3 regions of the Geodermatophilus sp. SYSU D00079 genome follow, and region 3 is predicted to be linked to each of the others. Evidence: riboswitches for the same ligand, from Rfam matches in the RefSeq annotation. Region 3 holds a riboswitch; each other region holds the start of a gene.
The links. A riboswitch is a leader RNA that binds a small molecule or an ion and turns the genes downstream of it on or off. The one in region 3 is predicted to bind S-adenosylmethionine.

Region 1 (4,543 bases), on a different contig from region 3:
GACGGCGTCGGCGAGGGTGTTCATGCCCCGCTCGAGGCCGCGGCGAGCCTCTTCCTCGAAGGCGATCATCTTGGCCATGTGGTGATGTCCTCCATGCATGGATCGCTGCACGGCCGGGTTCGGCGCCCGCGACGGACGACACCGGTGGTGCGGGCACTCCGTCGGCCCGCGCACCAGCGCCTCACCGCATCCGACCTGATTGGCACTCGGCACTGTCGAGTGCCAACCAGGAGTCTGGCACTCGCCCCTGCCGAGTGCAAGAACGGGTGGGCAGACAGCGGGTGTTCCCGGGGACGACGGAGGCCCGGCCCCCCGAGGGGGACCGGGCCTCCGTGTGCCCTGCGGTGGTTCTCAGGCGACGCGGACGGCGTCGGCCTGCGGACCCTTCTCGCCCTGGACGACCTCGAAGGTGACCCGCTGGCCCTCGTCGAGGCTCTTGTACCCGTCCATCTGGATGGCCGAGTAGTGGACGAAGACGTCCTGGCCGCCGTCGACGGCGATGAAGCCGAAGCCCTTCTCGGCGTTGAACCACTTCACGGTGCCCTGTGCCACGTGTGCTCCCACGTTTCGTGCGTGCGGACGACGCCAGCCGTTCCGGCGCCGGGTCTAGCTCTTCCGCCCGTCGGACACGAACGTGGAACTGGAACCGCGGGAGAACGTACAGCACAAAAGGCGTGGTGAGAGCAAACTCACGCACACGCCACCCCGGATCGGGGGACACCCACCGACCGGATCGACGCCGAGCCTACCCGGTCACCCGATGAGGCCCGCGGCCCGCACCGACCGCAGCGAGGGCTCCACGACGTGCGTGGGGCCCACCACCGGCTCGAGCGGGTCGAGGGTCTTGAGGCCCTCGCCGGTGTTGAGGACGACGGTCTCCTTCGCCGGGTCCAGCCGGCCGTCCTCGACCAGCTGGCGCAGCACCGCGACGGTCACCCCGCCGGCGGTCTCGGCGAAGACCCCGGTGGTGCGGGCCAGGTCGCGGATGCCCTGGACGATCTGCTCGTCGCCGACCCGGCCCACCGCCCCGCCGGTGCGGCGGATGGCGTCGAGGGCGTAGGGGCCGTCGGCGGGGTTGCCGATGTTGAGCGACTTCGCGATCCCGGTCGGCTTCACCGGCTTGACGACGTCCCACCCGTTGTCGAACGCGGTGGCGATCGGGTCGCAGCCGGCCGACTGGGCACCGAAGATCGTCCACTCGGTGGCCTCGACGATGCCGGCGGCGGTGAGCTCGCGGAACGCCTTGTCCACCTTGGTCAGCAGCGACCCGGAGGCCATGGGGATGACCACCTGGGCCGGGATCCGCCAGCCGAGCTGCTCGGCGATCTCGTAGCCCATCGTCTTGGAGCCCTCGGCGTAGTAGGGCCGCACGTTCTGGTTGACGAAGGCGGTGTCCTCGAACTCGTCGGTCTCGGCGAGCTCGCTGGTGAGCCGGTTGACGTCGTCGTAGGAGCCCTCGACGGCGACCAGCGTCTGGCCGTAGACCGCGGACTGGACGACCTTGCCCGGCTCCAGGTCGGCGGGGATGAAGACGAACGAGGGCAGCCCGACGCGGGCGGCGTGCGCGGCGACGGAGTTGGCCAGGTTGCCGGTGGAGGCGGCGGCGATCTTGGTGTAGCCCAGGCCCTTGGCGGCGGTGGCGGCCAGGCTGACCACGCGGTCCTTGAACGAGTGCGTGGGGTTGGCCGAGTCGTCCTTCACCCAGAGCCCACCGGTGAGGCCCAGCTCGGCGGCCAGCCGGTCGGCGCGGACCAGCGGGGTCAGGCCCGGGTCCAGGGAGACGCGCGAGGCCGGGTCGTGGCCCACCGGCAGCAGCGCGACGTAGCGCCAGATGTTCTGCGGGCCGGCCTCGATCTGCTCCCGGGTCACCGCCCGCATGACCGCCGGGTCGTAGTCGACCTCCAGCGGGCCGAAGCACTCGGCGCAGGCGTGCTCGGCGATCAGGCCGAAGGTGGCACCGCAGTTGCGACACACCAGCCCGCGGGCGGGGTTCGGCGGGACGGGCCCACCGGCGGACGAGTCGGCCTGGACGGAACCGGGAGCGGTCAGGGTCATGCGACGACTACCTCCTCATCTTCCCCACCCCGGGCCGTCGAGCCGGGTGGGACGGAATTGGCACCTTCCGCTGCGCGGACGCGCAGGCGGCGGTTGCCGGGGCTTCGTCGGGCCGTGTCCCTCTGCCCCTCTGGATGAGTGGAACGCCGTCGACTGTACCCAGGTGGGCCGCGTCGCAGTGGTCCGGGCCAGGATGGGCCGGTGAGCACGCGCGTCGTCTACACCGACCTCGACGGCACGATGGTCGGGCCGCGGGGCTCGTTCTGGCACACGGCCGGCCGGGACCTCACCGCCACCCCGGCCGCCGCGCTGCTCGACCTGCACCGCGCCGGGGTCGAGCTGGTGCTGGTCAGCGGCCGGACCTACGAGCAGGTCGTGGAGGCGGCGCGGATCTTCGCGGCCGACGGCGCGATCGCCGAACTGGGCTCGGTGGTCAGCTGGGACGCCGGGCGCAGCGTGCACCACCTCACCGGCGACCTGCCCGAGCGGTACGCCGGGCGGGCGCCGGTCGACGTGATGGAGGAGCTGGGCGTCGTCGACACGCTGTTGGCCCGCCACGCCGGCCGGCTGGAGTGGCACGCCCCCTGGCACACGACCCACCGGACCGACGCGCTGCTGCGGGGGCGGGTCGACCCCCTCGCCGTGGACGCCGAGCTGGCCGAGCTGGGGGCCGGCTGGCTGACGCTGAACGACAACGGCTCGATCCCGGCGACGGCCCGGATGACCCTCGCCCCCGAGGCGCTGCCGCCGCGGGTCTACCACCTGATGCCGCGCGGCATCTCCAAGGGCGCGGCGATCGCCTGGGACCTCGAGCGCCGCGGCCTCACCCCCGCCGACGCGGTGGCGATCGGCGACAGCGTGAGCGACCTGGAGATGGCGCCGGCGGTGCAGCGGCTGTGGATCACCGCGAACGGGGCCACGGTCGACGGGATGGCCGACCTGCTGGCCGCCGTCCCCAACGTGACCGTGACCGACGCGCCCATGGGCGAGGGCTGGGCCCAGGCCGTGCGCGCCTCGCTGTGAGTGGAGTGCCACCGGCGCGTTCCCCGCGCCGTGGCACCCCACTCAGGAGGTGACGTCGCGGCGGGCGAAGTGGCGGAACGCCAGCGCGGTGAACACCGCCGCGTAGACCAGCGACTGGACGACCCCGCGGAACAGGTCCCCGGAGTCGACCGGGGTCTGCAGCAGGTCGGTCCAGGCAAACTCCTCCGCGGTGGGGAACCAGTCGCGGATCGAGCCCAACTGCTCCACCTGGTCGAGGATCGCGAAGACGAACATCGTGAACACCGCGCCGCCGACGGCGGCCAGCGGCGCGTCGGTGATCGTGGAGAACCAGAACGCCAGGGTGCCCACGACCAGCAGGTGGACGGCGAGGTAGCCGACCATGCCGGCCAGTCGCAGCAGCCCCTCCCCCTGCGGCAGGGTCACCCCGACCGGGGTCTGGATGGCCTCGAACCCGAAGGCGATGCCCCCGGCGACGAGCCCGACCAGCACGAGGGTCAGCAGCGCGCCGACGGACAGCACCAGCGCCGCGTACCACTTCTGCCGGAGCAGCCGCAGGCGCGGCACCGGGGTGGCCAGCGTGTACCGCAGCGACCCCCACTGCGCCTCGGCGGCCACGGTGTCGCCGAAGAACAGCGCGTAGACGACGACCAGGAAGAAGCTCGTCGTCGCGAACAGCACGAACAGGGTGAAGTTCAGCCCGCTGGAGGTGGCGACGTCGACCAGGTTGAGCCGGTTGTTCTCCGCGGCCTCCTCGCTGGCGCCCAGCTGCAGCGCGGCGATGAGGATCAGCGGCAGCGCCACCATCAGCGCGAAGACGCCCATGGTGCGCCGGCGCTTGAACTGCCGGCGCAGCTCGACCGACAGCCGCAGGGTGCGCTCCGGCCGGTAGCCGGCCACCGCGCCCGTCGGCTGCACGTGCCCCTCGGCCGGGACCGTCGACCGGCTCAGGCCCTCCGCGGCCCGCTGCGTCGTCATGACTCCCCCACCAGCGCCAGGAAGGCGTCCTCGAGCCGACGGCGCGGCGTGAACTGGTCGACCTCGATGCCCTCGGCCACGAGTGCCTGCAGCGCCCGCGCCCGGCTGGTGCCGTCGAGCTCGGCCACCAGCCCCTCGTCGGTGCGGCCGGCGCTCACGCCGGGCAGCCCCTCGAGGACCGCGATCGCGCGGTCGGTGTCGGCGTCGTCGGCCAGGCCGACGAGCACCGCGCCACCGACGCCGACGATCTCCTCGACCGTCCCCTGGGCGATCTTCTGCCCCTTGGCCATGACGACGACGTGGCTGCAGGTCTGCTCGATCTCGCTGAGCAGGTGGCTGGAGACGATCACCGTGCGCCCGGTCGCGGCGTAGGAGCGCAGCACCTCGCGCATCGCGTGGATCTGGGGCGGGTCCAGCCCGTTGGTCGGCTCGTCGAGCACCAGCAGGTCGGGCAGGCCGAGCATCGCCTGGGCGATCGCCACCCGCTGGCGCATGCCCTGGCTGTAGC
Region 2 (4,543 bases), on a different contig from region 3:
GGACCCCGTCCCCCTCACGCCTCGCAGGCTCGGCGTGAGCCTCCGGACGGGGCCGTACCGACGGGCCGTACCGCTCCTCCGTCGAGCGGTACGGCCCGTCGGCGTCCCAGGCGCCGGTCACCAGTCGACGCCGGCCCGCTCCGTGCCGATCCGGACCAGGCCACCCCGGTCCACCCGGTAGGTGTTCATGACGGTCAGCCGCGGGCTGTAGACGTGCACGCTCAGCGCGGGCTCGGTCCCGGTGTTGGTCACCCGGTGCACGTGGTGCGCGCCGAAGGGGCGCACCCGGCCGGCCGAGAGCCGGGTGGCGTCGGGCAGGGCCCCCACCTCCTCGTCCAGCGTGCCCCGGACGACGGCGAACGCGCCGGCCGAGCCGCCGTGGTCGTGCAGGCCCGTGCCCTGCCCGGGCAGCCAGGTCAGCAGCCACACCTGGGCGGCGGCCAGCTCCGGGTGCAGTGACGGGTCGAGGACGTCGGCGGCCAGGGCGGGGTCGAGCAGGTGGGTCCACCGGCTCCGGGTGCGGTACTCCACCAGCGCCGACCAGCGGTGCTCGGCGGTGGCGAGGGCCGCGGCCAGGGCGGCGGCGCCGGTGCGGCGGCGGGTGGGGTCGGTGCCCGGACGGCGGGCAGGGGACAGCAGGGATCGCGACACGAGGGGTCTCCTGGAGGGGGTGCGGGGATGGGCGCCGGGGTCAGCGGCGGCGACATCGCGCGCTGGACACGCGCAGCAGGTCCACCGCGACGCGGCGGGTCAGCCGCACCGCGCGCCTCCCGACCCCGGTGAGGACCCCACGTCAGCCGCGCCGCGCGGTGCGGGCGGCGTCGACCTGCGGGCGCGCCGCGGCCAGCCAGGCGTCCAGCGGTGCCGGGTCGTCCCAGGACCCCTCCAGCAGGTACAGCCCGCGGGTCGGCGTGGTCGCGCCGAGCTCGACGAGCACCGGCTTGAGCAGCAGCTCCGGCGCGAGTGCGTGCGTGGGCCCGCCGCCCAGCATCAGCGGGACGGCGACGACGCCGGCGAGGTCGCCGGTGCCGATCTGGTCGAGGAACAGCTTGAGCAGGCCGGTGTAGGTCGCCTTGTAGGTGGGGCTGGCGACGACGGCGACCTCGGCCGCGCGCACCGCGGCGACCGCCTCGGCCACGGCCGGGTCGCCCCAGCCGAGCAGCCCCGCCCCGAGGTCGATGACGTCGACGACGAGGTCCGGCGGTGCACCGGTCAGCCGCTCGACGACCAGCTCGGCGGCGGCCCGGGTGCGGGAGCGGGGCTTGGGGTTGCCGACGACGGCGACGGTGGTCATGCCGCGGCCGCGTCGCGCTTCGCGACCTCCTCGCGCACCAGCGGGAGGACGTACCGGCCGACGTCGATGGCGTCGCCGAGCAGGTCGTAGCCGCGCATCGAGATGATGTCGACGCCGAGGTCGACGTAGTCCAGCAGCGCCCGGGCCACCGTCTCGGGGGTGCCGACCAGCGCGTTGGAGTTGCCCGCCCCGCCGGTGGCCCGCGCGGTCGGCGTCCACAGCGCCCGGTCGAACCGCTCACCGCGGGCGGCGATCTCCAGCAGCCGCTGCGAGCCGGTGTTCTCGGGCCCGGTCAGCGGGTGCCGGCGCGAGATCGGCTGCCGTCCACCGGCGGTGCGGGCGGTGATCCGGTCGACGGTGCGGTACGCCTTCTCCCAGGCCAGCTCCTCGGTCGGGGCGATGATCGGCCGGAAGGCCACCTGGATCCGCGGCATCGTCGTCCGCCCCGCCGCGCGGGCCGCCGCGTGCACCCGCTCGATCTGGGCCGCGGTCTCGGCCAGCGGCTCGCCCCACAGCGCGAAGACGTCGGCCTCGGCCCCGCCGGCGGCGTAGGCGGCCTCCGACGAGCCGCCGAAGGAGACGTCGGGGCGGGGCTGCTGCACCGGGAAGGTGTCGCTCACGAAGTCGGCGAAGCGGTAGTGCTCGCCGTCCCAGTCGAAGGGCTCGCGCGAGGTCCAGGCCTTCTTGACGATCTGGATGTACTCGCGGGTGCGGCCGTAGCGCTGGTCCTTGGGGAGGTAGTCGCCCTCGCGCTGCTGCTCGGCGTCGGTGCCGCCGGTGATGAAGTGCACGGTCAGCCGGCCGTCGCCGATCTGGTCGAGCGTGGCGAAGGTCTTGGCGGCGAAGGTCGGGTAGCTGACGTTGGGCCGGTGGGCGAGTAGCACCTGCAGCCGCTCGGTGTGTGAGAGCAGGTACGCGGCCGCGGCGGAGGGCTCGGGGGCGCCGGAGCCGTAGGCGAACAGCACGCGGTCCCACCCCCAGTCCTCGTGGGCGCGGCCCAGGCGCAGCGTGAACTCCTTGTCGAAGCTCGCGCCGGAGCGGGGGGTGGTCTCGGATCCGTCGTTGGTGGCGGCGATGCCCAGGAACTCGATCGGCATGGTGGTCCTCACGTGGTGGGGCGGCCGCGCGCACGGCGCGGCCGGGGAGGGGTCGGGAGGGCGCCGTCAGCGACAGGTGGCCGACCAAACCCGCCCGAGGTCGACGTGGACCCGCCGGACCAGCCGCGGGGCGGCTGCGGGGGCGGTCGACCGGCTGGGCACGGCGATATCTCTACCATCTCGATCGGGTTTGACGGGAATGCGGGTGCCGTGTCACGCTCCCGGCAGGTCAAGAGTGCCAGCGACAAGCCCCGGCTCGCTGGCCGGCAACCCTTCCTCCGCGATGGGGTGCCCCGGGTGACGACCTGGCGGGTGTGCCGACCGGCGCCCGCAAGCGCGGACCCCGTAGCCGGGTCCCCGAACCGAGGAGGCCTGCGTGACCGGCGCCGTCCTGTCCCGTCCCGTCGTCCCCGCCGCGCCGGAGCGGCCGCTGCTGCCCGTGGTCGGTGCGACGACCGGGGTCCCGCTGGTCCCCGCGGGAACGGCCCGCTACGTCAACCTGGACACCGCGGCGAGCACCCCCGCGCTGGTCGCCGTCGCCGACCGGGTGGCCGAGGCCCTGCCGCTCTACGCCAGCGTGCACCGCGGCGCCGGCTACCTCTCGCAGGTGTCGACGGCGCTGTACGAGTCCGCCCGCGACACCGTCGCCCGCTTCGTCGGCGCCCGCCCCGACGACGTCTGCGTGCTCACCCGCAACACCACCGACGCGCTCAACCTGCTGGCCGCGTCCGTCCCGGCCGGGGAGCGGGTGCTGGTGCTCGACTGCGAGCACCACGCCGACCTGCTGCCCTGGCAGCGCCGGGGGGACACCACCGTGCTCCCCACCCGGTCGACGGTTCCCGCGACGCTGCGCGAGCTGGCCGCGGAGCTCGCCGCGCGGCCCCACGCCCTCGTGGCGGTCACGGGCGCGTCCAACGTCACCGGCGAGGCGCTGCCGCTGGCCGACGTCGTCGAGCTGGCGCACGCCGCCGGCGCCCGGGTGGTCGTGGACGGCGCCCAGCTGGTGCCGCACCGCCGGTTCTCCCTCGCCGCGTCCGGCGCGGACCACGTCGCACTCTCCGGGCACAAGCTGTACGCGCCCTACGGCACCGGGGCGCTGGTCGGTCGCCGTGACTGGCTGGACGCCGCCCCCGCGCACCTGGCCGGCGGCGGTGCGGTGCACGAGGTCACCGTCGAGGAGACGCGGTGGGCCGCGGCGCCGCACCGGCACGAGGGCGGGTCGCCCAACGTGCTGGGCGCGGTCGCGCTGGCCGCGGCCTGCGACGCGCTGACGGAGCTGCCCGACGGTGCCCTGGAGGCGCACGAGCTGGCGCTGCGGGCCCGGCTGGAGGCCGGCCTCGACGCGCTCCCCGGCGTGCGGCGGCTGCGCATCTGGCCGGACTCGGCCACGCCCACCGGTGTCGTGTCGTTCACCGTCGAGGGCGCCGACCCCGGGCTGGTGGCCGCCGTCCTCTCGGCCGAGCACGGCGTCGGCGTCCGGGACGGCCGGTTCTGCGCCCACCCGCTGCTGCAGCGGCTCGGCGTGCCCGAGGGCGCGCTGCGCGCCAGCGTCGGCGTCGCCACCACCGCGGACGACGTCGACCGGCTGCTCGCCGGCCTCGCCGCCTTCCGGGCCGGCGGGCCGGCGGTGCGCTACGCGGTGCGCGAGGGCCGGTGGCAGCCGGCCGACGACCCGCGGCCGCTGGCCGGGGCCGACCTGCGCGCCGTCGCCCGGGGCGCCGGCTGCGGCGGGGCGGCGCGGTGACCGGGTCAGCCGGCCAGGACGACGGTGCGCAGCTCGTGACAGCCCGTCCACCCCGGTGGCGGGCAGCGTCCGCGGCTCCGTGTCCGACGTCGCCACCGAGAAGCTCAGCGACGTGCTCCGAGGTGGGTACTCCTAGGGCGGCGCCGCCCACCGGCGACCGCCCCGGACCCGCCCCCGTCCGACTCCGCCCGACCAGGAGGACCATGACCACCGTCGCCACCCCCACCGACACGTTCGCCCGCGACTGGGCCGACTGGCACCGCGCGCACGAGGCCGCCCGCGCCGACCCGCACGGCTTCCTGGCCGTCACCGGGCTGCACTGGCTGACCGCCGAGCCGCAGCGCGTCCCCGGCGCCCCGGGCGCCTGGTCGACCGGTCCCCGCGGGGTCGTCGTGACCCTGCAGGAGG
Region 3 (4,543 bases):
GGCGTCAGCCGCCGCGCCGCGGCGAGCGCGGCGATGGTGCCGTGGCACTGCAGCAGGGCGGTGAAGACCGCGGCGTCGGTGCTGAACCGGGGGTCGTGGGCGCGCTCCAGGTCGGCCCGCACGTGCCGGCGGACCGCGTCCTGCAGCTCCTCCGGATCGGCGAACCACCGGCCGGCCAGCGGGCGGTCCAGCGCGGCGAGGTCGAACCGGTCGGCCAGGTCGGGCACCGCCCGGGCGACCAGCGCGCGCTCGGCGCCCGGGGTGGCCGCCGCGGCGTACGCCTCGGCGAACTCCTCCCACGGCACGGCGGTGCGCTCGGGGAAGGCCCGGAACAGCTCGGTGTAGTGCGCCCAGGCCAGGTCGCGCTCGATCAGCGGCGCGAGGTCGGTGCGCAGGTCCAGCCGCCGGGAGGGATCGAAGGCCGCGTCGACGGCGGCCAGGGTGAAGAACCGCAGCGGCACCGGCGGACCGGCCCACGGGTACCCGAGCTTGGACCGGTAGGGGACGCCGCGCCGCGAGCCCACGTGCAGCACCGGCTCCCGCCCGGAGGCGTGGTAGCGCAGCCGGCCGTCGTCGTCCCGGGTGAACCGCCCCCCGCGGCCGCTGGTCAGCAGCACCACGAGGTCGACGAAGGCCAGGCCCGCCCCGCGCACCAGCACGTCCTCCCCCGGCGCCAGCGCGGACAGGTCCAGGTCGGCGGTGTAGCCCGTGGGCACGTAGGTGAGGCCGTGCCGCTCGGCGCGCTCCGTCGTCGACCGCTCGGCCGCCGTGGGCCGCGCGTCGAGGTGCCCCTGGGCCAGCACGACGGCGTCGGCGGCGAGCTCCGTGCCGTCGGCCAGCCGCACCCGGGTGCCCGCGGGGGTGGTGACGTCGAGCACGCGGGTGGCGTGCAGGTGGACGTCCACCCAGGGCGCGGCGGCGGCGACCACCGCGTCGAGCACCCAGCCCAGGTAGGCGTTGACCAGCGGGCGGGAGGGGAAGGACGCCGGGCCGAGCCGGCGCGCCTCACGCCCGACCGGGTCGTCGGCCGGGCGGTGCCGGGCGACGTCGCACACCCACTGCCACAGCGTGGTGCCCTCCCCCACCGGGCCGTCGACGACGACCGACGGGTCGGGCAGCACGGTGACGTCACCGACGAGCGAGTTGGCCCACAGCAGGTCGGGCTGCTCGGCGCGCCAGACGCGGCCCCCACCGGGCGGGAACGGGTCGACGAGGTGGACGTGCAGGCGCCGGCCGCCGGAGAGCTCGGGCGCGGAGGCGACGAGGCGTTCGAGGACGCCGATCGCGGTGGGGCCGGCGCCGACGACGACGAGCGCCGGGGCGCGGAGGGGGGCGGGACGGGACATGCGGGGGCGCTCCAGTGCCGGGAGGACGGGGGACGGGGAGGTCAGCCCTCCGGACACAGGGCGCTGCTGGTGCGGAGCAGGTCGACGTGCCGACGCTGCGCGAGCTCCGATCGGATCACGCCTGCTCCTCTCGTCCCGGTCGACACGGCGTCCCCGTAATGTCTACCAAACCGATCGGGATTGACGGATATGACGTTCGGTGCCTATCGTCCCGGCCGGGTCCTGAGTGCCAGTACCAAGCCCCGGCTCGCTGGCCGGCAACCCTCCGCTGCGACGGGGTGCCCCGGGTGACGACCTGGCCGACGCACCCCGCGTCGGCAAGTCCGCAGCCCTCCCGGGCTCTGACCGAGGAGCACGCCCCCGTGAGCACCACCAGCACGCCGAGCGTGCGCGACCTCTCGGCCGACCTCGTCGACCGACCGACGGTCGACCTCCTGCGTACCGACAGCGCGCTCTGTCGCTGACGCATTCCCCCTCCTGACCGGTTCCCGCCGGTCCCCGCGGTCCCGCCCGCTCCTGCCCACCGCCTCCCCGCGGTGCCGGCGGCGTGTCCGCGCACCCCCGTCCGCTCGTCCCTGGGAGCACCCGCATGTCCCGCACCCCCCACCCCGGCGCCGGACCGTCCCGCGCCCGCACCGACCGTGGGCAGGTGGCCCGGTGACCACCGCCACCGGCCTGGAGGTGGTGCGCGTCCACCCGCACGACCCGCTGGCCGCACCGCTGTTCGCCGAGCTCACCGTCGAGTACGACACCCGCTACGGCGACCTGTTCGGCGGGGCCGCCGAGGAGATGGCCCGCTTCCCCGCCGAGGAGTTCCTCCCGCCCGACGGCGAGCTCGTCCTCCTGCTCGAGGACGGCGCCCCCGTCGCCGGTGGCGCCTACCGCCGGCACGCCGACCCCGGCACCGCAGAGGTCAAGCGGATGTGGACCGCCGCGGCCCACCGCCGCCGCGGCCTGGCCCGGCGGGTGCTGGCCGAGCTCGAGGCGCGCGCCGCCGCCCGCGGCCACACCCGCATGTACCTGACCACCGGCCCACGCCAGCCGGAGGCCAAGGCGCTGTACCTGGCCGCCGGCTGGACCCCGCTGTTCGACCCCGCCGTCCCCCGCCCCACCGACCTGGCCACCCTCCGCACCCTGCCGCCCGGCCGGCTCGGCTACGCCTTCGAGAAGTCCCTGGGAGACCCCGCATGACCACCGTCGTCCCCCGCCCGCCCGCGGAGACCGCCGCACCGCCGCCGACCGGCACGCCCTACGACCAGCTCACGGTGGTGCCCGCCCGGCACCCCGGTCGCTGGGTGGCCACCGCCGTCGTCGCCGTCCTGCTCGCGATGGTGGTCAGCTCGCTGGTCACCAACCCGCGGTGGGAGTGGGACGTCGTCGCGGCCTACGTCACCGAGGAGTCGATCGTCCGCGGCGTCTGGACGACGATCCAGCTGACGCTGGTCACCGCCGTCCTCGGCTTCGCGCTCGGCACGGTGCTGGCGCTCATGCGGCTGTCCCGCTCGCCGCTGCTGCAGGCGGTCAGCTGGGGCTACACCTGGGTGTTCCGCTCGGTGCCGCTGATCCTGCAGCTGCTGCTCTGGTACAACCTCGCCTACCTGTACCAGTCGCTGGACTTCGGCATCCCGTTCGGCCCGTCGTTCGCCAGCGTCGAGACCCTCTCGCTGATCGACAAGTTCGGCGCGGCCGTCCTGGGCCTGGGCCTGCACCAGGCCGCCTACTCCGCCGAGATCGTCCGCGCCGGCATCCTGTCGGTCGACCAGGGGCAGCTGGAGGCCGCCGCCTCGCTCGGCATCCCGCGTCGTCGGCAGACCACCCGCATCGTGCTGCCGCAGGCGATGCGCACGATCGTGCCGACGGCGGTCAACGAGGTCATCGGCCTGTTCAAGGGCACCTCGATCGTCTACGTGCTGGCCCTCGGCGAGCTCTTCTACACCGTCAGCGTCATCTACGGCCGCACGCAGCGGGTGCTCCCGATGCTCATCGTGGCCGCCGTCTGGTACGTCGTCCTGACCACGGTGGTCACCGTCGTCCAGTACCACGTCGAGCGGTACTACGCCCGGGGTGCGGTCCGCACGCTGCCGCCGACACCGCTGCAGCGGCTGCGCGCCAACCTGACCGCCGGTCTCGCCCGCGTCTCCAGCGCCCGCGAGGGGTCCCGGTGACCGCCGCGGCCGTCCGGCCCGGCCGGGTCGAGGTGCACGGGGTGCACAAGTCCTTCGGCACGCTGGAGGTCCTGCACGGCGTGGACCTGGTCGTCGAGCCCGGCAGCGTCACCGTGGTGCTGGGCCCGTCGGGCTCCGGCAAGTCCACGCTGCTGCGCAGCATCAACCACCTGGAGAAGGTCGACCGCGGCTTCGTCGCCCTCGACGGCGAGCTCGTCGGCTACCGCCGCCGCGCCCACCGGGACGGCGAGCGGCTGCACGAGCTCCAGGAGAAGGACCTGCTGCGCCAGCGCACCCGCTTCGGCTTCGTGTTCCAGGGGTTCAACCTCTTCCCGCACCTCACCGCGCTGGAGAACGTCGTCGAGGCGCCGGTGTCCGCGCAGGGCCGCCGCCGCGGGGAGGTCGAGGCCGAGGCCCGCGAGCTGCTGGCGCGGGTGGGTCTGGCCGACAAGGCCGACGTCCACCCGCGGCAGCTCTCCGGCGGTCAGCAGCAGCGCGTCGCGATCGCCCGCGCGCTGGCGATGCGACCGGCCGTCCTGCTGTTCGACGAGCCCACCTCGGCGCTGGACCCGGAGCTGGTCGGCGAGGTGCTCGGCGTCATCGAGGACCTCGCCCGCACCGGGACGACGATGATCGTGGTCACCCACGAGATCGGCTTCGCCCGCAAGGCCGCCGACCAGGTGGTCTTCATGGACGCCGGCCGCATCGTCGAGACCGGACCGCCCGAGCAGGTCCTCGACGACCCGCAGCACGACCGGACCCGCGCCTTCCTCGCGAGGGTCCTGTGAAGGAACCCGCTGCCCCCCACGCCTCGCGAGCTCGACGCGGGTCCGTACAGCGGGGCCGTCACCGCACGACCACTGATCCCAGGAGACCCCGATGACCCGCACCCGTGCCCGCACCGCCCGCCCGCCCGTCGCGCTCCCGCTGCGGACCGCGCTCACCCTGTCCACCGTCGTCTTCCTCTCTGCCTGCACCAGCTCCGCGGAGATCGAGGCCGACCAGCGCGCCGACACCGCCGCGGCGGCCGAG

Region 1: another riboswitch for S-adenosylmethionine. It lies ahead of thrC (threonine synthase); the one in region 3 lies ahead of ACI79E_RS21785 (GNAT family N-acetyltransferase).
Region 2: another riboswitch for S-adenosylmethionine. It lies ahead of ACI79E_RS20345 (aminotransferase class V-fold PLP-dependent enzyme); the one in region 3 lies ahead of ACI79E_RS21785 (GNAT family N-acetyltransferase).

Annotation. Positions count from the first base shown of each region.
Region 1 covers NZ_JBJGZS010000001.1:267,050-271,592, forward strand. Annotated here, with positions in the region: gene groL (chaperonin GroEL) at 1-78, opposite strand, end outside; gene ACI79E_RS01350 (cold-shock protein) at 352-552, opposite strand; gene thrC (threonine synthase) at 754-2,055, opposite strand; SAM riboswitch class I at 2,068-2,196, opposite strand; gene ACI79E_RS01360 (HAD family phosphatase) at 2,257-3,078, shown strand; gene ACI79E_RS01365 (ABC transporter permease) at 3,121-4,035, opposite strand; gene ACI79E_RS01370 (alpha/beta fold hydrolase) at 4,032-4,543, opposite strand, start outside.
Region 2 covers NZ_JBJGZS010000034.1:4,359-8,901, reverse strand. Annotated here, with positions in the region: gene ACI79E_RS20360 (cysteine dioxygenase) at 118-651, opposite strand; gene ACI79E_RS20355 (NADPH-dependent FMN reductase) at 794-1,294, opposite strand; gene ACI79E_RS20350 (LLM class flavin-dependent oxidoreductase) at 1,291-2,391, opposite strand; SAM riboswitch class IV at 2,619-2,734, shown strand; gene ACI79E_RS20345 (aminotransferase class V-fold PLP-dependent enzyme) at 2,768-4,135, shown strand; gene ACI79E_RS20340 (DUF1684 domain-containing protein) at 4,339-4,543, shown strand, end outside.
Region 3 covers NZ_JBJGZS010000046.1:8,638-13,180, forward strand. Annotated here, with positions in the region: gene ACI79E_RS21775 (FAD/NAD(P)-binding protein) at 1-1,346, opposite strand, end outside; gene ACI79E_RS21780 (putative leader peptide) at 1,388-1,492, opposite strand; SAM riboswitch class IV at 1,565-1,676, shown strand; gene ACI79E_RS21785 (GNAT family N-acetyltransferase) at 2,004-2,537, shown strand; gene ACI79E_RS21790 (amino acid ABC transporter permease) at 2,534-3,511, shown strand; gene ACI79E_RS21795 (amino acid ABC transporter ATP-binding protein) at 3,508-4,299, shown strand; gene ACI79E_RS21800 (ABC transporter substrate-binding protein) at 4,391-4,543, shown strand, end outside.